Regions from separate parts of the Stenotrophomonas sp. YJH_SMC_94-11 genome, predicted to be linked through region 1. Evidence: predicted binding sites of a transcription regulator. Region 1 holds the regulator's gene; each other region holds the start of a gene.
What was found. The regulator HrcA, encoded in region 1, represses chaperone genes, less so after heat shock. The targets are predictions, from matches to a motif close to TTNGCACTCNNNNNNNNNGAGTGCNAA.
Positions count from the first base shown of each region.

Region 1 (7,362 bases):
CGGTGCGGGCAACGCCCAGCACTTCGTAGTAATCGCGCTTGCTCATATCGTGAATCGGGTTCCGGAACGTCGGGATTCGTCAAAGCGGAAGAGCGGAACCAGGTCCGCTCTTGCGTCGGGCGCCCCGACACGCCGGTAGGCGGTCAGGACCCTGATGCGACAACGGGACGCTGGTGGCCAGCGTCCCGCGTCGGTCCGGATCAGGACTTCTTGTCGTCCTTGACTTCGGTGAACTCAGCGTCGACCACGTCGTCCTGCGCCTTGCCGGCATTGCCGGCGTCGGCACCCGGGGCACCGCCCTGGTCGGCCGAAGCAGCGGCGAACAGCGACTGGCCAGCTTCTTCCAGTGCCTTCGACTTGGCTTCGATCTGTGCCTTGTCGTCGCCCTTCATCGCGGTTTCCAGGTCAGCCAGCGCCGCCTCGACCTTGCCGATGACATCGCCGCCGACCTTGCTGCCGTGCTCGGTGATGGCGCTGCGGGTGCCGTGGATCAGGGCGTCGGCCTGGTTGCGGGCCTGCACCAGTTCCTGGAACTTCTTGTCTTCTTCGCGGTTGGCTTCCGCGTCGGCGACCATGCGCGCGATCTCCTCCTCGGACAGGCCCGAACCGGCCTTGATCTCGACCTTCTGTTCCTTGTTGGTCTTCTTGTCCTTGGCCGACACGTGCAGGATGCCGTTGGCGTCGATGTCGAAGGACACTTCCACCTGCGGCAGGCCGCGCGGGGCCGGCTCGATGCCGGACAGGTCGAACTTGGCCAGCGACTTGTTGAAGCGGGCCTGTTCGCGCTCACCCTGCAGCACGTGCACGGTCACGGCCGACTGGTTGTCCTCGGCGGTGGAGAACACCTGCGAGGCCTTGGTCGGGATGGTGGTGTTCTTCTCGATGATCTTGGTGAACACGCCACCCATGGTTTCGATACCCAGCGACAGCGGGGTCACGTCCAGCAGCAGCACGTCCTTGACGTCGCCGCCCAGCACGCCGCCCTGGATCGCCGCACCCAGTGCCACGGCTTCGTCCGGGTTGACGTCCTTGCGCGGTTCCTTGCCGAAGAACTCGGTCACCGCCTGCTGCACCTTCGGCATGCGGGTCTGGCCGCCGACCAGGATCACTTCGCTGATGTCGCTCGAACGCAGGCCGGCATCGTTCAGGGCGACGCGGCACGGCTCGATCGACTTCTTGATCAGGTCGTCCACCAGCGCTTCCAGCTTGGCACGGGTCAGCTTGATGTTCAGGTGCTTCGGACCCGAGGCGTCAGCAGTGACATACGGCAGGTTCACTTCGGTCTGCTGGGCGCTGGACAGCTCGATCTTGGCGCGCTCGGCAGCATCCTTCAGGCGCTGCAGGGCCAGCGGATCCTTGCGCAGGTCGATGCCCTGGTCCTTGTTGAATTCTTCAACCAGGTATTCGATGACGCGGTTGTCGAAGTCTTCGCCACCCAGGAAGGTGTCGCCGTTGGTGGCCAGCACTTCGAACTGCTTCTCGCCGTCGACGTTGGCGATCTCGATCACCGAGACGTCGAAGGTGCCGCCGCCCAGGTCGTACACCACGATCTTGCGATCCTTGTTGTCGCCCTTGTCCAGGCCATAGGCCAGCGCAGCCGCGGTCGGCTCGTTGATGATGCGCTTGACGTCCAGGCCGGCGATGCGGCCGGCGTCCTTGGTCGCCTGGCGCTGGCTGTCGTTGAAGTAGGCCGGCACGGTGATGACCGCTTCGGTGACCTTCTCACCGAGGAAGTCCTCGGCGGTCTTCTTCATCTTCTCCAGCACCTTGGCCGAGATTTCCTGCGGGGCCATCTTCTTGCCGTCGCTGGTGGCGACCCAGGCGTCGCCATTGTCATGGGCGAGGATGCTGTACGGGACGTGGGCAATGTCCTTCTGCACTTCGGCGTCGGTGAACTTGCGGCCGATCAGGCGCTTCACCGCGTAGAAGGTGTTCTTCGGGTTGGTGACGGCCTGGCGCTTGGCCGAGGCGCCGACCAGAACTTCGCCGTCCTTGGTGTAGGCGACGATCGACGGGGTGGTGCGATCGCCTTCCGAATTCTCGATGACGCGGGCCTTGCCGCCGTCCATGATCGCCACGCACGAGTTGGTGGTGCCGAGGTCGATACCAATGATCTTGCCCATGGGGGAGACTCCTGAGGATGCTTGTTGGGGTCAGTCCGGCCGTGCGGCCGGTGGATGAATACGATGTGGGGGAGGCTCGTGGAACATTCAAGCCACCTCCCGAACGCTGTGTTTCCGACGATCCGGCGCGTTCAGCGTCGGGTCGGGTGACGGGCCTGTCTGCCGCCCGGCCCTGCCGGATCAGTCGGCGGCCACCACCACCAGCGCCGGCCGCAGCAGGCGCTCGTTGAGCAGGTAGCCCTTCTGGAACACGGTCACCACGCTGCCCGGGGCCGCGCCCGGGGTCGGCACCTGGCTGATGGCCTGGTGGTGTTCCGGGTTGAACGGCTGGCCGATCGGATCCAGCAGCGCCAGGCCGTTGTCGGCGGCGACCTTCAGCAGCTGCTTGTAGGTCAGCTCCAGGCCTTCGCGCAGCGGGTGCGGGTCGTCGCCAGCGGCCTTCAGGCCGGCATCCAGGCTGTCGAACACCGGCAGCAGCTCGCCCAGCAGCTTCTCGTTGGCGAACTTGCGGGCCTGCTCGATGTCACGGGCAACACGCTTGCGCTGGTTTTCCAGGTCGGCGCGCTCACGCAGCGCATCGGCCTTGACCTGCTCGACTTCGGCGCGCAGGCGCTCGACTTCGTCGTTGACGCCGGCGGTGGCAGCCGCATCGGCGGCACTCTGCTGGGATTCGATATCTGGATGTTCGTGGTTCATGTCTGGGTCCCTGGCGGTCACTCTCCGCCTCCACCCACCCTAGTGTGGGCGGGATGCTGCGTTTCAAGCGTCGGATGTTCCCGGCGTGCGTCCGGCCGGTGAAAAGGCCGCGCCAAGCACATCGGCGGTGGCCTGGACCAGCGGGATCACCCGGTCGTAGGCCATCCGCTTGGGACCGATCACGCCCAGCACGCCCAGCACCTGGCCATTGGCGGTGTACGGGGCAGTGACCAGCGAGACGCCCTGCAGCGGCATCATTCCGGTCTCTTCGCCGATGAAGATGCGCACCCCCGGCGCCTGGATGGTCCGCTCCAGCAGCTGCAGGATCTCGCGCTTGCTGGAGAACAGCTCGAACAGTTCGCGCAGGCGCTCCAGGTCGGACAGGTCCTGCACGCCCATCAAGCGGGTCTGCCCGGCCACCAGCATGTCGTCGGCCGCCGGCTGCAGGGCCTGCTCGGCCAGTTCGATGCTGTGGGCCAGCAACTGCTCCAGTTCGGACCGGGCGTCGCGCAGCTCCAGCAGCAGTCGGGTACGGATCTCGGCCATCGGCAGGCCGGCGAAATGCGCATTGAGGTAGTTGGCGACCTGCTCCAGCTGGCCTGGCGCAAACTCCTGCCGGGTCTCGATCACCCGGTTCTGCACCTCGTTGTCGGCAAATACCAGGATCGCCAGCACCCGGCGCCCGTCCAGCGCCACGAAATCGATCTGGCGGAAGGCGAACTGCTCGCGCCGCGGTGCGCTGACCACGCCGACGAAGTGGCTCATCGCCGACAGCAGCTCCGAGGCGCTGCCGAGCAGGGCCTGGGTGCTGCCGCCACCGGCCAGTTCCTGACGCAACCGGGCCAGCTCGCCCTCGCCCGGCGGCTGCATCTGCAGCAGGCTGTCGACGAACACCCGGTAGCCATGCGCGGTCGGGACGCGGCCGGCCGAGGTATGTGGCGAGGCCAGCAGGCCCAGATCCTCCAGGTCGCCCAGGATGTTGCGGATGGTGGCCGGGCTGACCTCCAGGCCGGCCACGCGCGCCAGCGTCTGCGAGCCGACCGGCTCGCCGTCCTGGATGTATCGCGCGATCAGCGTGCGCAGCAGGTGGCGCGCACGCGGGGCAAGCTGGTCGGGAGAACCGTGCATGGAATCAACCTGTGAGACACGGACACTAGATAATGGCGGCGCATCGCCTTGGCAAGTCATTGGACCTCCCGCGCCCGCGTGCTAGCGTTGCGCGGCTGCTGACACCCCCTTACCCATGCTCAGACATCTTTCGATCAAGGATTTCGCCGTCGTCCGCGCCACCGAACTGGAGTTCGGGCCAGGCATGACCGTGGTTTCAGGCGAGACTGGCGCCGGCAAGTCGCTGATGGTCGACGCACTGGGCTTCCTGTCCGGCCTGCGCGCTGACAGCGGCGTGGTCCGCCATGGTGCCGCACGCGCCGAGCTTTCCGCCGAGTTCGCGCTGGAGCAGCTGCAGGCCGCCCGCCAGTGGCTGGCCGACAACGAGCTGGACGACGAGGACCAATGCCAGCTGCGCCGCGTGATCCGCGCCGACGGCGGCTCGCGGGCCTGGATCAATGGCCGCCCGGTGACGCTGGCACAGCTGGGCGACCTGGCCTCGCTGCTGGTGGAGATCCACGGCCAGCATGAACAGCAGGCGCTGCTGGCGCGCCCGTCGCAGCTGGCCCTGCTGGATGCCTATGCCGGCAACGAGAACGAGCGCCGCCAGGTGCGCCACGCCGCCGCGGCCTGGCAGGCACTGGTCGATGAATCGCTGGCGTTGTCGCAACAGGGCGACGTCAGTGACCGGATCGCCTTCCTGGAGCACCAGCTGCGCGAACTGGACCGCGAGGACCTTGAACCGGAATCGATTGCCGCGCTTGGCGCCAGCCACCGTCGCCAGGCCCACGCCAGCGCCCTGCTGAGCGCCTGCCAGGCAGCCAGCAACCAGCTCAACGGCGATGACGGCAGCTCTGCGCTGGACCTGCTGCAGCAGGTGCGCCACGAGCTGTCGCGCCTGATCGAACACGACCCGCGCCTGGGCGAAGTGGACGGCCTGATCGAGAACGCCTCGATCCAGCTGCACGAAGCCCTGTCGCTGCTTGATCGCGTGCACGACGATCTGGATGCCGACCCGGAACAGTTCGAGGAGAACGAGCGCCGCCTCGGCCGCCTGCACGACCTGGCCCGCAAGCACCGCGTGCCGATGGACGAACTGGGCGCACAGCGCGAGCGCATGCATGCCGAAGTGGAGCAGCTGCGTGGCGCCGACGAGCGCCTGCAGCGCCTGGCCGGCGAGATCGACAAGGCCGCCGCCGCCTGGCGCGTACAGGCTGAAGTGCTGACCGCCAGCCGCCGCAGCGCTGCTGCCGAACTGTCGGCCACCACCACCGGCATCATCGCCGAGCTCGGTATGGGCGGCGGCCAGTTCCTGATCGAACTGGAGCCACAGGACAGCGGCAAGCCCGACCCGCAGGGTGCCGAGCGCGTCGAGTTCCTGGTGGCGGCCAACGCCGGCCAACCGCCGCGCGCCCTGCGCAAGGTGGCCTCGGGCGGTGAACTGTCACGTATTTCGCTGGCCATCGAAGTGGCCGCGCTGGACCTGGATGCGGTGCCGACCATGGTGTTTGACGAGGTCGACTCCGGCATCGGCGGCGCGGTGGCTGACATCGTCGGCCAGAAGCTGCGCGCGCTCGGCGAGAAGCGCCAGGTGCTGTGCGTGACCCACCTGCCGCAGGTCGCCTCCAAGGGCCACGCCCATTACCGGGTCAGCAAGGCCCCGGTGGAAGGCATGACCCAGAGCGCAGTGGAAAAGCTGGACAACAAGGCGCGCGAGGAAGAGCTGGCGCGCATGCTCGGCGGCGTGGAAGTGAGCAAGGAAGCGCGCGCCGCCGCCCGCAAGCTGCTGCAGGCCTGAGGCCTGTTCACGGTTATCCACGCATGGCGTGGATCTACAACCCACCCGCACGGTAGTGCCGGCCGCTGGCCGGCAACCCAACACCGGTGGACGATGATCGTGAGGTTGCCGGCCAGCGGCCGGCACTACCCGTATCACCCCAACGGCTGCGTCAGGTCGACGTTCTCCACCAGGAAATCGAGGAACGCGCGCACCCGCAGCGGCAGGTAACCGCCCTGCCCGAGGAACACCGCGTGCACCTCTTCCAGGTCACCGGGATTGGCCTCTTCCAGCACCGGCAGCAAGCGCCCGGCAGCAATGTCCTCCTGCACCTGGAATGCCGCCAGCCGCGCCATGCCCAGCCCGCCCAGCACCAGCTGGCGCAGCGCATCGCCGTTGCTGGCGCGGGCATTGCCACTGGGCAGCAGCATCCGCTCGCGCCCCTCCTGCAGCAGCGGCCACCCCTGCATCGCACGGGCATGGCCGATGTCCAGCCGGTTGTGCGACTGCAGCTCCTCGGCAGTGCGTGGCAGCCCGTGCCGCTGCGCGTAGGCCGGTGCAGCCACGATCATCATCCGCGTCGCGCCCAGCCGTCGCGCCACCAGACTGGAGCTCTTCAGCGGCCCGGCCCGCACTGCCACATCGGTGCGCTGCTCCAACAGGTCGATCACCTCGTCGTTGAGGGTCAGGTCCACGCCCACCTGCGGGTTACGCTCAAGAAACGCCGGCAGCAGCGGCAACAGGAAATGGCGGCCAAACGGCACGTTGGAGTTGACCCGTAGCCGCCCGCGCGGCTCGGCATGGGCGCTGGCACAACGCTCGGCCTCGTCCAGGTCGGCCAGCACGCGCAGGCCACGCTCGTAGAACGCGCAGCCTTCCGGGGTCAGCTGCAGCTGGCGGGTGGAGCGTTGCAGCAGGCGCGTGCCCAGCCGTTGCTCCAGCCGCGCCACCAGCTTGCTCACCGCCGACGGCGTCATGTCCAGCGTGCGGGCCGCAGCGGAAAAGCCACCGGTCTCGATCACCCGCACGAACACTTCCAGTTCGCCGGATCGGTTGATGTCGGGTCGCGCCATGGCGATGAATCCAGTTCACAGATGATTGTCCGTGCGCAGTCTAGTTCACAGATAAGCACGGAATCACCATGGCGGTCCCTCCACTCGGGACTGCCCGATGAACCGCTTGAGCCAGCTCACCACCACCGCCCTGCTCGCCGTGTCCGGCGCCGCCAGTGCCGCATCCGCCCCGCACTGGGTCGCCAGCTGGCAGGCCAGCCCGCAGCCGGTCTGGAACGCGGATTTCCTGTTCCCGACCCTGGTCCCGGCCACGCTGCAGGACCAGACCTTCCGCCAGACGGTGCGTGTCAGCCTGGGCGGCCCGCGGCTGCGGGTGCGGCTGAGCAATGCCTACGGCACCCGGCCGCTGCGGATCGGGGCGGCCAGCGTGGCCGCACGCGCGGGCGCCATCCCGCAACCGCTCAGCTTCGGCGGCCAGCCCGGGGTGTTGATCGGGCCCGGTCAGGAACAGCTGAGCGATCCGCTCCCGCTGGCCACGGATGACCGCCAGGCATTGCAGGTCAGCGTCTTTGTGCCGGGGCCGGCAACCGTTCAGACGTTCCATTGGGAAGGCCGCCAGACCAGCTGGATCGCCCCTGGCGACCAG
Region 1 is NZ_JCAFTR010000007.1:270,075-277,436, forward strand. It holds gene dnaJ (molecular chaperone DnaJ) at 1-46, opposite strand, end outside; gene dnaK (molecular chaperone DnaK) at 201-2,123, opposite strand; gene grpE (nucleotide exchange factor GrpE) at 2,304-2,819, opposite strand; gene hrcA (heat-inducible transcriptional repressor HrcA) at 2,883-3,947, opposite strand; gene recN (DNA repair protein RecN) at 4,063-5,724, shown strand; gene AC5P74_RS14235 (LysR family transcriptional regulator) at 5,859-6,776, opposite strand; gene AC5P74_RS14240 (SGNH/GDSL hydrolase family protein) at 6,874-7,362, shown strand, end outside.

Region 2 (7,362 bases), on a different contig from region 1:
TTGACCGTGGTCGGCCCGGAAGTACCGCTGGTGGCCGGCGTGGTCGACCGCTTCCGCGCCGCCGGCCTGCGCATCTTCGGGCCGACCGCCGCCGCCGCGCAGCTGGAAGGCAGCAAGGCCTACGCCAAGGACTTCCTGGCCCGCCACAACATCCCCACCGCGTTCTATGCCGTGCACACCGACGTGGACGCTGCCCTGGCCTACATCCGCGAGAAGGGTGCACCGATCGTGGTCAAGGCCGATGGCCTCGCCGCCGGCAAGGGTGTGATCGTCGCAATGACGTTGGCCGAGGCCGAAGACGCGGTGCGTGACATGCTCTCCGGCAACGCGTTCGGCGATGCCGGCGCCCGCGTGGTGATCGAGGAATTTCTCGATGGCGAGGAAGCCAGCTTCATTTCGATGGTGGACGGCGTGCATGCGCTGCCGATGGCCACCTCGCAGGACCACAAGCGCGTCGGCGACGGCGACACCGGCCCCAACACGGGTGGCATGGGCGCGTACTCGCCGGCCCCGGTGGTCACCCCGGAGGTGCATGCACGCGTGATGCGCGAAGTGGTGAACCCGACCGTGCAGGGCATGATCGCCGACGGCATCCCGTTCACCGGTTTCCTCTACGCCGGCCTGATGATCGATGCCAGCGGCGCGCCGAAGGTGATCGAATTCAACGTGCGCTTCGGCGATCCGGAAACCCAGCCGGTGATGCTGCGCCTGCAGTCCGATCTGGTCGAACTGGTCGAAGCGGCCATCGACGGCCGGCTGGACCAGGTGGAAGCGCACTGGGACCCGCGCCCGTCGCTGGGCGTAGTGATGGCTGCCCGGCCGTATCCGGAATCGCCGATCACCGGTGATGTGATTTCCGGCCTCGGCGACGTGCCGGCCAGCGCCAAGGTGTTCCATGCCGGTACCGCATTGGATGCGCAGGGCCAGGTGGTCAGTGCCGGCGGCCGCGTGCTGTGCGTAGCGGCACTGGGCGACAGCGTGCGCGACGCGCAGGCCAATGCCTATGCCGGCGTCGCCAAGGTGAGCTGGGCCAACGCGTTCCACCGCACCGACATCGGCTGGCGCGCGATCGCACGCGAAGAGTGACGACCGCGCCGCAGCCACGCATGGCGTGGCTCTACTGACACTGGGTAGATCCACGCCATGCGTGGATGAGAACCCCACCAAAAAGAAAAGGCCCGGCAATGCCGGGCCTTTTGCTAGCTTCAACGCCATCCCGCCTTACGCGGTGAACAGCGCCTTCATCTTCTTCAGCGCGTTCGCCTCGACCTGGCGGATGCGCTCGGCGGACACGCCGTACTCGTCGGCCAGCTCCTGCAGCGTCACCTTGCTGTCGGCATCCAGCCAGCGACGGCGGATGATGTCGCGCGAACGCGCATCCAGTTCGGCCAGGCCTTCGCGCAGCAGCTGCATCTGGTTGTCTTCGCTGTCCTCGCGTTCGTAGGCCATCGACGGGTCTTCGTCATCGGCAACCAGGAACGCAGCCGGCGACGGCGGGGCGTGCTCGTTGTCCTCGTCGGTCGGCGCATCGAAACCGATATCGCGACCGGACAGGCGCGACTCCATTTCCATGACCTCGCGCTCGGACACGTTCAGGTCCTTGGCCACCGCGCTGACTTCAGCCGCGTTCATCCAGCCCAGGCGCGTCTTCGACTTGCGCAGGTTGAAGAACAGCTTGCGCTGCGCCTTGGTGGTGGCGACCTTCACGATGCGCCAGTTCTTCAGGATGAACTCGTGCATTTCGGCACGGATCCAGTGCACGGCGAAGGAGACCAGGCGCACGCCCATGTCCGGGTCGAAGCGCTTGACCGCCTTCATCAGGCCGATGTTGCCTTCCTGGATCAGGTCACCCAGCGCGAGGCCGTAGCCGTTGTAGCCGCGGGCCACGTGGACCACGAAGCGCAGGTGCGAATGCACCAGCTCGCGGGCGGCGTCCAGATCGTTGCCGTCGCGGAAGCGACGGGCCAGGTCCTGTTCGTCATCGACCGACAGCACCGGGATCTGGTGCACGGCACCGATGTAGGCGTCCAGCGAACCGAGCGCACTGGGAATCGGGAGATTGTTTGCCACAAGGGCAGTAGAGGTGTTCTGGCTCATAGGCACCCATCTTAGCAGTCCGGGATTTGGACTGCTAAAGGAGGAAAAAGTTCCAGCATCCTATTGATGCAACACTGGTCCCAAACAGAGCCCTACCGTAGCGCGATTTGATGACAGTGGCGAGCATGCTTTTCGGGATTCACAATCCCTTGGAATTCAAGCAATTACCTGGCAGAAACCGGCCGATTTCAGTCAAGCGGAGCTGAACGGGCCGTTCTGCAGACCCATTCAGGCGCGGAGACGTTGCCCGCTGTTCAGGCCCAGCAGCCCGACGGTGCTCAGAGCGCCGAACGCGGCGGCAGCGACCAGTCGATCGGGGCCTGGCCGCGGCGCTGCAGGTACTCGTTGGCCATCGAGAAATGCCGGCAGCCGAGGAAGCCACGATGGGCCGACAGCGGCGACGGGTGCGGCGACTTCAGCACGCGATGGCGACGGGTGTCGATGACCTTGCCCTTCTGCTGCGCATAGGCGCCCCACAGCATGAACACCAGGCCTTCGCGTTCGCGGTTGAGCACATCCACCACGTGATCGGTGAAGCCCTCCCAGCCACGTCCCTGGTGGGCACCAGCCTTGCCCTCTTCCACCGTCAGCACGGCATTGAGCAGCAGCACCCCACGTTGCGCCCACGGAATCAGGCAGCCGTGGTCCGGGCGCGGGATGCCGAGATCGCTCTCGATCTCCTTGTAGATGTTCAGCAGCGACGGCGGCACCGGCACGCCCGGCGGCACCGAGAAACTCAGGCCATGCGCCTGGCCGCGGCCGTGGTACGGGTCCTGCCCGAGGATCACCACCTTCACCTGCTCGAACGGTGTGGCGTCGAACGCGGCGAAGATCTGCGGGCCGGACGGGAACACCGCCGCGCCACTGGCCTTGCGCTGGCGCAGGAAGCTGGACAGCTCGCGCATCTGCGGCTGCAGCAGGTAATCGCCGACATGCTGCTTCCAGCTCGGTTCCAGCTGGATCGTCGGGGTGTCGGCTACTTCATCCATCATCGAATCAGGGGTCCATCGTTCAATCGGGCCAGGCGCAGCTGGAACAGCACCTTGGTGACCAGCAGCCGCTCTTCGATCGGCTTGAGCACCAGGTCATTGGCACCGGACTGCAGCAGCCCGGTCTGGTTGTGCGGGTTGCCATCACCGGTCATCACCAGCACCGGCAGGCGGCGCTTGCCGTAACCGAAGTCCACGCGCACGCGCTGCACCACGTCGCGCCCGCTCAGTTCGCCCTTCAGGGTGACATCGGTCAGCACCAGGTCGATGCGGTGGCGGCTGCGGCCCAGCGACTCGGCAGTGAGCAGGGTGAATGCCTCTTCGGCGCTGACCACGTGCAGTACGTTCAGCTGCTGCCGCTCAAGCATGCGCTTGGTGGCCTCGGCCACCACGCGGCTGTCCTCGATGTAGAGGATGGTGGCGCCGGGGATGGTCTGCGGCTGCACATAGCCACGGATGAAGGTCGCCAGTGCCTCATGGCCCAGCGCCTTGTCGAAATAGTCGGTGACGTACTCGGTGAAGCGACGCTGCTCCAGGTGCTGCTGGGCATCGCCGGACACAACGATCACCGGCACATAGGCCTGGCCGGCGGCTTCGCGCACCATCCGCGCCAGCGCCAGGCCGTCGCCATCGCGCAGGGTCAGCGAGGTCGTCACCAGATCCACCGGGCCTTGCGCCAGCGCCTGCTGCGCATCCTCGATGCTGTCGCAGCCGATCACCTCCACGCCCGGCAGGTCACGCTGCAGGACATCGGCGATCAGCTTGCGGACCAGCTTCGAACCATCGACCACCATCACCCGCGTCGCGGGCCCTTCAAGGTGCTTCAGCGCTTGCGGTTGCATGCCGGTCTCAGGTGTCGGTCGGGCGGGTCTGGCGGAGGAAGTGGCCGGTCACCAGCCAGGCGCCCAGCCAGCCCAGCAGCAGCGTGCCGACCAGGACCAGGCCGCCGTGCAGCAGGTCCAGGCCATGCAGCACGAACGGGCTGCCGTAGCTGCGCGAGAGTTCGGCCAGCGGCACGCGCAGGGCGGCACCGGCGGCGCCGATCAGGGCCAGCGCTACCGCGCCGGCGCCCAGCCCGTACCACGCGCCCAGGTACAGGAACGGACGGCGGATGAAGCCATCGCTCGCGCCGAGCAGCTGCAGCACGCCGATCTCTTCGCGACGGGCCTGGATGTCAAGGCGCACCGTGTTGCCGACCACCAGCGCGGCGCCCACGCCGAGCAGCACCGACAGCACCTGCACCAGACGTGCACCGAACGCCAGCCAGGCGTCCAGGCGCTGGCGCCACAGCGCATCGTGCTGCACCAGATCGGCCTCGGGCAGGCTTTCCAGCGCGCGTGCCAGGCGTGCGTCGTCCTTGCCCTGGCCCGGGGTGATCACCAGCAGCGAGGGCAACGGATTGTCGTTGAGCGCATCGATCGCCTCACCGAGGCCGGCATCGCGCAGTTCCTGCAGGCCCTGCTCGGGTGTGCGCACATTCACTTCGGCCACGTCATCGCGGTCGCGCAGCTGGCCGGCCAGGCGAAGCGCACCGGGACCATCGATGTTGCCCTTCAGGAACACGTTGATGTCGCGCGACTGCTGCACGCTGCCGGCGAACTGCTTGAGGTTGTCCAGCGCGATCGACAGCCCCAGCGGCAACGCCAGGGCCAGCGCCATGACCATCACGGTCAGCAGGGTCGCCCACGGCTTGCGGCAGGCGCGGCCCAGGCTGAACACCACGCTGTGCACGTGGTGCTGGAACCAGACGCCCACGCGCGACGGGGCGGCGGCTTCGCTGTTTTCGTTCTTCGCCATCGGTTACTCCGCCAGGTCCTGCGGCGAGATGTCATCCACCAGCCGGCCGTGGTCGAGGATCAATACGCGCTTGCGCATGCGGCGCAGCAGCGGCAGGTCGTGGCTGACCACCAGCACGCTGGTGCCGCGCGAGGGCAGCTCGGCGAACAGGGCCATGATCTCCGCTGCCAGGGTCGGGTCGAGATTGCCGGTCGGCTCATCGGCCACCAGCAGCTTGGGCTCGCCGACGATGGCACGGGCGATGCCGACGCGCTGCTGCTCGCCGGCCGACAACTGCGAGGGCAGTGCCTTCTCACGATGGCCCAGGCCCATGCGCTCAAGCACTGAACGCACGCGCTTGTTGATGTCGCCACGGCGGGTACCACGCAGGATCAGCGGCAGCGCCACGTTCTCGGCAATCGAGCGGTCCATCAGCAGGCGGTGGTCCTGGTAGACCGCCCCCACCGCGCGTCGGTGGCGCGGCACGTCGCCGCCGCGCACCTTCAGCAGGTTGCGCTCGTCGAACACCACCGCGCCACGGCTGGGCCGCTCGTCGAGGTGGATCAACTTGAGCAGCGTACTTTTGCCCGCACCGGAATGGCCGGTGACGAACAGCATCTCGCCCGGCGCGACCTCGAAGCTGACATCGGTCAGTGCCTCGTGGCCACCGGCGTACTGTTTGCTGACATTGTCGAAGCGCAGGACACTCATGCCCCGATTATGCAGGACCGGCGCGACGGCGTGGAGATGGTCACGGGATCGGTAGTGCCGGCCGCTGGCCGGCACGCCCATGAAACCACCCGACCAACGGTCGGGTGCTACAGGATCAGTTGCCCGACAGCATCCGGCGGATCTTGCGGCCGATGCGGGTCAGGAACGAATCGCCGGTATCAGCGGCGGTACGCACCGGCTTGGCCACCACCTGCACCGGGGTCACCGGGCTCGCGCCGTTGCCGGCGTTGGCCTGCACGCCCTCGGCACCCTCGACCGGACGGCCATGGCGACGACGACGGCGCTTGCGTGGCTTGTGTTCACCCTCCACGGCACCTTCCGGTGCGCCTTCGGCGCGCGGCGGGCGCGGCGGACGCGGGGCCGTGGCGGCGGCGCCTTCAGCACCGGCGACCGGGGCGGCAGCGCCCTGCTCGCCTTCCACGCGCGGCTTGCGCGGGCCGCGCGAACGGCGTTCGCCGCTGCGCTCGCCGTCACGGCCACCACGACCACCACCACTGCCGGAACGACCGCCACTGCGGCCACCACCCCGACGCTCTTCCTCGGCGGCGCGGGCTTCGCGCGCTTCACGGAAGATCTGGCCGACGCTTTCGTTGTCCTCGCCTTCCTCGCCTGCAGCCGGGGCCGGGCGTTCCGGGCGCGGCAGCGGCGTCAGCAGTTCCTTGGTGACCGGCTCGGAGGGAATCTTCTGCTCGATGTAGGCCTCGATGTCCGGCAGGCCCATCGCGTAGCGTTCGCAGGCGAAGCTGATCGCATCACCTTCTTCACCCAGGCGCGCGGTACGGCCGATGCGGTGCACGTAGTCTTCGGCATCGAACGGCAGGTCGTAGTTGTAGACGTACTTGATGCCATCGATGTGCAGGCCACGGGCGGCGACGTCGGTGGCCACCAGGATTTCCAGCTGGCCCTTCTGGAAGCGGTTGAGCAGGCTTTCGCGCTTCTTCTGCGGCACATCGCCGGACAGCACGCCGACACGGTAGCCGGCCTTCTCCAGCGAGCGGGCGACGCGCTCGACGAACACCTTGGTGTTGACGAACACCATGGTCCGCGCGCCTTCGCTGCGCGACAGCAGGCCCAGCAGCAGCGGAATCTTCTCGTCGTCGGCCGGGAAGTAGATGCGCTGGCGCACGCGGGCAGCGGTGATGGTCTCGGCTTCGACCACCAGCTTCTGCGGCTCGTTCATGTGCTCGTAGGCCAGCTCCAGCACGCGATGGCTGAGGGTGGCGCTGAACAGCAGGGTCTGGCGGATGGTGCGTTCCGGCATGCGGCGCAGCAGGAAGCGGATGTCCTTGATGAAGCCCAGATCGAACATGCGGTCGGCTTCGTCGAGCACGCAGATCTCGCAGGCATGCAGCGAAACCACCTTGTGCTGCTTGACGTAGTCGATCAGGCGGCCCGGGGTGGCGATGATCACGTCCACGCCCTGCTGCAGCAGCTCGCGCTGCTTGTCGTAATCCACGCCACCATAGACCAGGGCGAAACGCAGGCCCAGGTCGGAACCGAACTTCACCGCATCCTTGTGGATCTGGATGGCCAGCTCACGGGTCGGGGCGAGGATCAGGGCGCGGGGGTCTTCCGGCTTGCGGTCGGCCAGCGCCGGACGGGTCAGCAGGCGGTTCACGACAGCGACCAGGAAGGCCAGGGTCTTGCCGGTACCGGTCTGGGCCTGGCCGGCAACATCACCACCGGGCAGCGCGACCGGCAGGGTCAGCGCCTGGATCGGGGTGCAGCGGGTGAATCCGGCTCCTTCAAGGCCGGCCTGCAGGGCCGG
Region 2 is NZ_JCAFTR010000001.1:372,781-380,142, reverse strand. It holds gene purD (phosphoribosylamine--glycine ligase) at 1-1,086, shown strand, start outside; gene rpoH (RNA polymerase sigma factor RpoH) at 1,222-2,097, opposite strand; gene ung (uracil-DNA glycosylase) at 2,376-3,089, opposite strand; gene AC5P74_RS01685 (response regulator) at 3,086-3,928, opposite strand; gene ftsX (permease-like cell division protein FtsX) at 3,936-4,883, opposite strand; gene ftsE (cell division ATP-binding protein FtsE) at 4,887-5,573, opposite strand; gene rhlB (ATP-dependent RNA helicase RhlB) at 5,689-7,362, opposite strand, start outside.
Region 2: the regulator HrcA is predicted to act here: its motif matches at 2,109-2,135, upstream of rpoH (RNA polymerase sigma factor RpoH).

Region 3 (7,362 bases), on a different contig from region 1:
CGTGAAGAGGGCACTGGGGGGCTGGGTGGCGGTGCACAGGCAACCTGGCTGTACACCCTGCCCGGCATGACCGGCGGCAACTGGCAGCACCCGCCGATGGAGGTCCGGATCAGCGAACTGCCGGTGTTCAGGGCGATCGGCCTGGAGGCGCGACCGGCCTTGATCCTCGGTGCCGACGCGATGCGCGATGGCCAGGTGGACATCGGTGCGGGTGCCGCGCGGATCTGCCTGCGCCGACCCGGCTGACGTCCGGCGCATGACGGCGGGACCTGGCAGGCGTAGCATCGCGCCACGTCCTGCCAGGAGTTCCACGCATGCGCCGTGCTGTCCTGCTGTTGCTGACGCTGCTCCCGCCGGCCGTGCTGGCCGCGCCGCCGCTACCCTCGCCCGCGCGCATCGATGCCGAAGCACAGCGGCTGATGCAGGCGGCGCATGCGCGCGGGATGGCGCTGGCGGTGATCGATGGCGGCAAGGTGGTACACGTGGCCGCCTACGGCGAACGCAACGCCGCAGGCGAGCCGCTGCGCACCGATACCGTGATGTACGCCGCCTCGCTGACCAAGATGGCGTTCGGCCACCTGGTCGCACAGCTTGCCCAGGACGCACGGATCGAGCTGGACGCCAGCATCGCCACGGCGCTGGACAAGCCGCTGCCGGACTACCCGCCAGAGCCGAAGAAGTACGCCGACTACAGCGTACTGGCCGATGATGCGCGCTGGCGCCAGCTCACTCCGCGCCTGCTGCTCAACCATTCCAGTGGCTTTGCCAACTTCGGGTTCCTGGAACCCGATGGCCGCCTGAAGTTCCACTTCGATCCGGGCAGTCGTTATGGGTATTCCGGCGAAGGGCTGATCCTGTTGCAGTTCGTGATCGAGCGTGGACGGCTTGGCCAGGACGTGGGCGCATTGATGCAGCGGCAGGTATTCGACCGCTTCGGCATGGTCCGCACCAGCATGATGTGGCGTGAGGATTTCGCCGCCAACCTGGCCGATGGCTGGACGGCGGAAGGCACGGCCGAGCCGCACGATGAACGCAGCCGCGTGCGTGCGGCCGGTTCGATGGATACCACCATCGCCGACATGGCGCGCTTCGCCGCCGGCTATGTCCGCGGCGATGGGCTGTCGCCTGCAATGCGCAGGGAACTGGTGCGGCCGCAGCTGCCGATCACCACCGCCAGCCAGTTCCCCACGTTGCAGCCAGAGCTGCCCGTGGCGCAGCAACGCAAGGATCTGGCTGCGGGCCTGGGCGTGGTGACGTTCCGCGGCCCGCAGGGCGCGGGCTTCTACAAGGGTGGCCACGACGATGCGGTCGGCAACACGCTGGTGTGCATCGAACGTTACAGACGCTGCGTGGTGATTCTGGGCAACGATGTACGGGCGGAAGCTGCGTTCCCGGCACTGGTGGCATTCGTACTGGGCGATACCGGCGTGCCGTGGCAGTGGGAATATGGCGCGGCGAAGGTATTCGTCGAATGAGGGTGCGATGACGCCTGCATGACGAACGCGGCTGGGAGGGGAGCATCCACGCCATGCGTGGATGGCACTCCTCAGCGCGCCTGCTCGAAGAACATCAGGTACACCAGCCGGCCATTCTCCGGTCGATCACCGAACGCTGGCCCGGCGGTGTGCCAGAACCAGGGCCGCAGCAGCACCAGCCGGTTGAAGCGCATCGGAATGCGCATGGTCATTTCCCACTGGCTGTCGTCGTTGCTGTCGCGCTCGATGATGTCGCGATGCATGTCGCCGCCGTTGGCGTAGCCCAATGCGGCCAGCTCCGCCGCATCCAGGGCCATGCGTTCGGTGCCGGTACGACGGTGGCGGAAGAACTCGGTGCCGCCCTCGCAGTGCTCCGGTGCACTCAGGTAGAGAATGCCCGACCAGTGCGAGTGGTCGGCGTGTACCTTGGCGCGGCCGATGTCGCCGGCAAAGGTAAGGCGGAACTTGCCGTGCGACTGCAGCGGGTTGACCGGCCGCAGCGGTTCGTTGACCAGTCGCGAGACCGCGCCGGACAGTCCATCCAGCTCCAGCCGCTGCTGTGAATTGCGGCCGGGGAATGCGCCCTCCTGGACGGGATAGTCCAGGCCCAGTGCCGCCTGGCGCAACCCCTGCGCATCGGCGGGAGAAAGGAAGTCGTCAACGACGATGAACGAGGTAGGCATGGTCACCGAGCGTAGCGATGCACTACGGCGACGGCAACCGGGCAACAAAAAACCCCGCCTTGCGGCGGGGTTCTTCCTTACATCACATCGGGAAGGCGTGCCGACCGAGGCCGGCGACGACCGCCGGAGGCGTGGACTTAGAAGTCCATGCCGCCCATGCCGCCCATGCCACCCATGCCACCAGCGCCGCCCATGGCCGGCTCGTCCTTCTTCGGAGCTTCGGCAACCATGGCTTCGGTGGTGATCATCAGGCCGGCGATCGAGGCCGCGTTCTGCAGCGCCGAACGGGTCACCTTGGTCGGGTCCAGGATGCCGAACTGCAGCATGTCGCCGAACTCGCCGGTGGCCGCGTTGTAGCCGAAGCTGCCGGTGCCTTCCTTGACCTTGTTGATGATGACCGACGGCTCGTCGCCAGCGTTGGCCACGATCTCGCGCAGCGGGGCTTCCATCGCACGCAGGGCGATCTGGATGCCGTGGTTCTGGTCTTCGTTGGCACCCTTCAGGCCGGCCAGCGCGGTGATCGCGCGGACCAGGGCAACGCCGCCGCCCGGGACCACGCCTTCTTCAACGGCTGCACGGGTAGCGTGCAGGGCGTCGTCGACGCGATCCTTCTTTTCCTTCATTTCGATTTCGGTCGAGGCGCCGACCTTGATCACGGCAACACCGCCGGCCAGCTTGGCCACGCGTTCCTGCAGCTTCTCGCGATCGTAATCCGAGGAGGTGTCCTGGATCTGGGTCTTGATCTGCGCCACGCGTGCATCAACGTTGGCCTTGTCGCCGACGCCGTCGATGATGGTGGTGTTCTCCTTGGAGACCTGCACCTTCTTGGCGCGGCCCAGGTCCTTGATGGTGGCCTTTTCCAGCGACAGGCCGACTTCCTCGGAGATCACGGTGCCACCGGTCAGCACGGCCATGTCTTCCAGCATCGCCTTGCGGCGGTCGCCGAAGCCGGGGGCCTTGACGGCCACGACCTTGACGATGCCACGGATGGTGTTGACCACCAGGGTCGCCAGCGCTTCGCCTTCGACTTCTTCAGCGACGATCAGCAGCGGCTTGCCGGCCTTGGCGACGCCTTCCAGCACCGGCAGCAGGTCACGGACGTTGGAGATCTTCTTGTCGTGCAGCAGGATGAACGGATCATCCAGGTCAGCGGTCTGCGACTGCTGGTTGTTGATGAAGTACGGCGACAGGTAGCCGCGGTCGAACTGCATGCCCTTGACCACGTCCAGCTCGTTGTCCAGGCCCGAGCCTTCTTCAACGGTGATGACGCCTTCCTTGCCGACTTCCTTCATCGCGTCAGCAATGATCTGGCCGATCGACTCATCCGAGTTGGCCGAGATGGTACCGACCTGGGCAATCGCCTTGTCGTCGGCGGTCGGCTTGGAGATGTTCTTCAGCTCGGCGACGGCAGCCGAAACGGCCTTGTCGATACCGCGCTTGAGGTCCATCGGGTTCATGCCGGCGGCAACGGCCTTGGCGCCTTCGCGGATCAGGGCCTGGGCCAGCACGGTGGCGGTGGTGGTGCCGTCGCCGGCATCGTCGTTGGTGCGCGACGCAACTTCCTTCACCATCTGCGCGCCCATGTTCTCGAACTTGTCAGCCAGTTCGATTTCCTTGGCGACGGAGACGCCGTCCTTGGTGATGGTCGGGGCGCCGAAGCTCTTTTCCAGCACGACGTTGCGGCCCTTCGGGCCCAGGGTGGCCTTGACGGCATTGGCGAGAACATTGACGCCGCGCACCATGCGCGAACGGGCGTCTTCACCGAAACGAATATCCTTGGCAGCCATTGCATTTACCTCATTGGTAGCGCCGGACGAGGCCCGGCGGCTGGGAGTTTGGGATCAGGTTGAAACAGGTCGCGCCGAGGCTCAGCCGATGACGGCGAGCACGTCGTCTTCGCGCAGGACCTTGTATTCGACGCCTTCGCTCTTGTACGAGCTGCCGGCGTACTGGCCGTAGATGACCTTGTCGCCGACCTTCAGCGACGGCGCGCGCACGTTGCCGTTGTCCAGCGGCTTGCCGGGGCCGACGGCCACGACCTCACCCTTGGTGGACTTTTCCTTGGCCGAGTCGGGGATGACGATGCCACCGGCGGAGATTTCGTCGGCTTCGATCGGCTTGACCACAACGCGGTCGTGCAGCGGCTTGATGCTCATAGGAGACCTCTTAAGTGATTGATTGGTCTAAAAAAGTCCGGCGATGTTAGCACTCGCCCCAGGCGAGTGCCAGAACCGCACGTGAAGAAACCCGACAACGTCGGGAGCAGGGCAGAGATGGAGCCCCGCCGTCCCCTTTCAAGGGCGGAATGAAAAAAATTTTTCCGCCCGCGCGCGTCGGCCAGGCGTCGGTCCTGGACAATTTCGGTGACAAGCGTCGCACTGTCAGATATCTGACGTTCATTTACGGCAAAGTGTCACTGGATCGGCCTTAGGCTCGGTCAGGCATTCCCAATCACAAGGAGTAGTCGATGCGATTGCTGTCCCCGCTTGCCGCCGCCTGCCTGCTGGCGCTGGCCGCCGCGCCGGCCCAGGCCGAGGTCTTCATCAACGAACTGCACTACGACGACAGCACCGCCGCCGGTGACGTCGGCGAAGCGATCGAGGTCGTAGCCACTGCCGGTGAGGACCTGTCCGGCTATCGCCTGTACCTCTACAACGGCAGCAATCCGTCGGCCGCCACCGTCTATGCCAACACCCCGGTCCCGGCCGGCACCGCCGCCGGCTGCGGCAGCGCCAGTATCGCTGTGGTCAACTATCCGACCAACGGCATCCAGAACGGACCGAACGACGGCATCGCGCTGGTCGATGCCAGCGGCAAGGTGGTCCAGTTCCTCAGCTACGAGGGTGCCATCACCGCCTCCGGTGGCCCTGCTGCCGGCATGACCAGCCAGAACATCCCGGTGGCCGAAAGCAACAGCACCGCGCCGGGCACCTCGCTGCAGCTGACCGGCAGCGGCAGCCAGTACGCCCACTTCACCTGGGCCGAATCGGCCGGCCAGACGTTCGGCAGCTGCAACAACGGCCAGACCTTCAGCGGCGGTGGCACGCCAGGCCCCAACACGCCGCCGTCAGTCTCCACCACCACCCCGGCGCAGGGCAGCAGCACCTTCCCCGCTGCCGCCGACCTGGAAGTGGTGTTCAGCGAGACGGTGAACCTGGCCAGTGGCGCCTTCGCCCTGAGCTGCGGCACCTCCGGCAGCGTGCCGCTGACCTTCCCGGCCAGCGGCCGCAGCGTGAAGCTGTCCACCAATACCGCGCTGGTGGCCGGTGAAGCCTGCCGCTTCGACATCCGCGCCGCGCGCATCACCGACCTGCAGGGCGCGCATCCGGCCGCCGACAGCCGCATCGCCTTCACCGTGGCCAGCACCGGCGGCAATCCGGACCCGGGCAACCCGGGCGTGCCGGCCGGCTACTACTCCAGGGTCAACACCAGCAGCCCCAGCCAGCTGCGCTGCTCGCTGCACGCCACCATCAAGGGCCACACCGCCTACCCGTACAGCGGCTCGGGCACCAGCACCTGGACCATCCTGGAAATCGCCGACGAGGATCCGAACAACCCGAACCGCATCCTCGATGCCTACCGCAACCGCAGCTACGCCAAGGTCAGTGATCGTGCGGGCACCGGCAGCGGCCTGACCTACAACCGCGAGCACACCTGGCCGAACTCGCTGGGCTTTGCCACCACCACCGGTGACAAGGGCCTGCCCTACGCGCCGTACACCGACACCCACATGCTGTACCTGACCGACGCGCAGTGGAACGCCGACCGTGGCAACAAGCCGTTCGCCAAGTGCGATGCCAGCTGCGGCGAGCGTGCCACCGAAGCCAACAATGGGCAGGGCGGCGGCAGCGGTGGCTACCCGGGCAATTCCAACTGGGTGCGCACGCCGGACGGCAACACCGGCACCTTCGAGGTGTGGGGCAAGCGCAAGGGCGACATGGCGCGTGCGGTGATGTACATGGCGATCCGCTATGAGGGTGGCAAGGATGCGGCCACCGGTCAGTCCGAGCCGGACCTGGAGCTGACCGACGACCGCAGCAAGATCGTCAAGACCAGCAGTTCGCCGGCCTACATGGGCCTGCTGTCGACGCTGATCGACTGGCACCTGTCCGATCCGCCGGATGATGCCGAGCGTGCCCGCAATGACGTGGTCTACAGCTTCCAGGGCAATCGCAACCCCTTCATCGATCACCCCGAGTGGGCCACCCCGGCCCTGTTCACCTCGGCCAAGCCAGCCACCTGCCAGCTGGCCAACTGACCGCGCAACGCTGCGGTCCACTGCCGCCGCCGGGCCCAGACCCGGCGGCGGCCCTATACTCGACGGTCATGCCGACCGTCGATCCCGTCCTGCTGCTGTTGACCACCTGCCCGGACCGGGCCAGTGCCGAGCGCATCGCGCACGCGCTGGTCGGCGAGCGCCTGGCCGCGTGCGTGACCCGCCTTGATGGCGCGCAGTCCACCTACCGCTGGCAGGGCGAGGTGACCACCGATGCCGAGCTGCAGCTGCTGGTAAAGACCACCGCGAGCCGCGTCGATGACGCAATCGCCCGGATCGTCGAACTGCATCCGTATGAACTCCCGGAGTGCATCGCGGTCGAAACCCGGGCCGGCCTGCCGGCATATCTGGACTGGATCCGGGCACAGACCCGGGAGGACACTGATTGAAGACTCTGTTTGCGCGTGGCGCTGCCTTGTGCGCCCTGTTGTGGCTCTCGCTGCCCGCCTTGGCCCTGGATGAGAAGGACCTGCTGCCGGTGGACCAGGCGTTCGCGCTGACCGCCACTGCCCCCGAACGGGGCCAGGTGCAACTGCAGTTCAAGATCGCACCGGGCTACTACCTGTATCGCCACCGCACCAGCGTCAAGGCGGATCCGGCCTTCAATGCCGGCACGCTGCAGATGCCCAAGGGTGACAGGCACCACGATGATTTCTTCGGCGAGGTCGAAACCTATCGCGAGCGCCTGCAGGCCACCCTGCCCGGCACGCCGACCGACGCCGCCGGCACCATCAGCCTGGAAGTACGCTACCAGGGCTGCGCCGATGCCGGCGTCTGCTACCCACCGCAGAAGCGCGTGGTGCAGGTCACCCTGCCGGGTGCCGGTGCGGCGGCCGCGGTGCCTGCCGCGCGTACCGGTGCCGCCAGTCCGTTCAACAACCCGCTGGCCGGTGCCGGCAACAGCGGTGGCCTGCGCCTGCCGGGCGCG
Region 3 is NZ_JCAFTR010000001.1:411,127-418,488, reverse strand. It holds gene AC5P74_RS01885 (aspartyl protease family protein) at 1-246, shown strand, start outside; gene AC5P74_RS01880 (serine hydrolase domain-containing protein) at 315-1,475, shown strand; gene AC5P74_RS01875 (DUF6445 family protein) at 1,547-2,158, opposite strand; gene groL (chaperonin GroEL) at 2,296-3,945, opposite strand; gene AC5P74_RS01865 (co-chaperone GroES) at 4,027-4,314, opposite strand; gene AC5P74_RS01860 (endonuclease) at 4,626-6,416, shown strand; gene cutA (divalent-cation tolerance protein CutA) at 6,485-6,823, shown strand; gene AC5P74_RS01850 (protein-disulfide reductase DsbD family protein) at 6,820-7,362, shown strand, end outside.
Region 3: the regulator HrcA is predicted to act here: its motif matches at 4,361-4,387, upstream of AC5P74_RS01865 (co-chaperone GroES).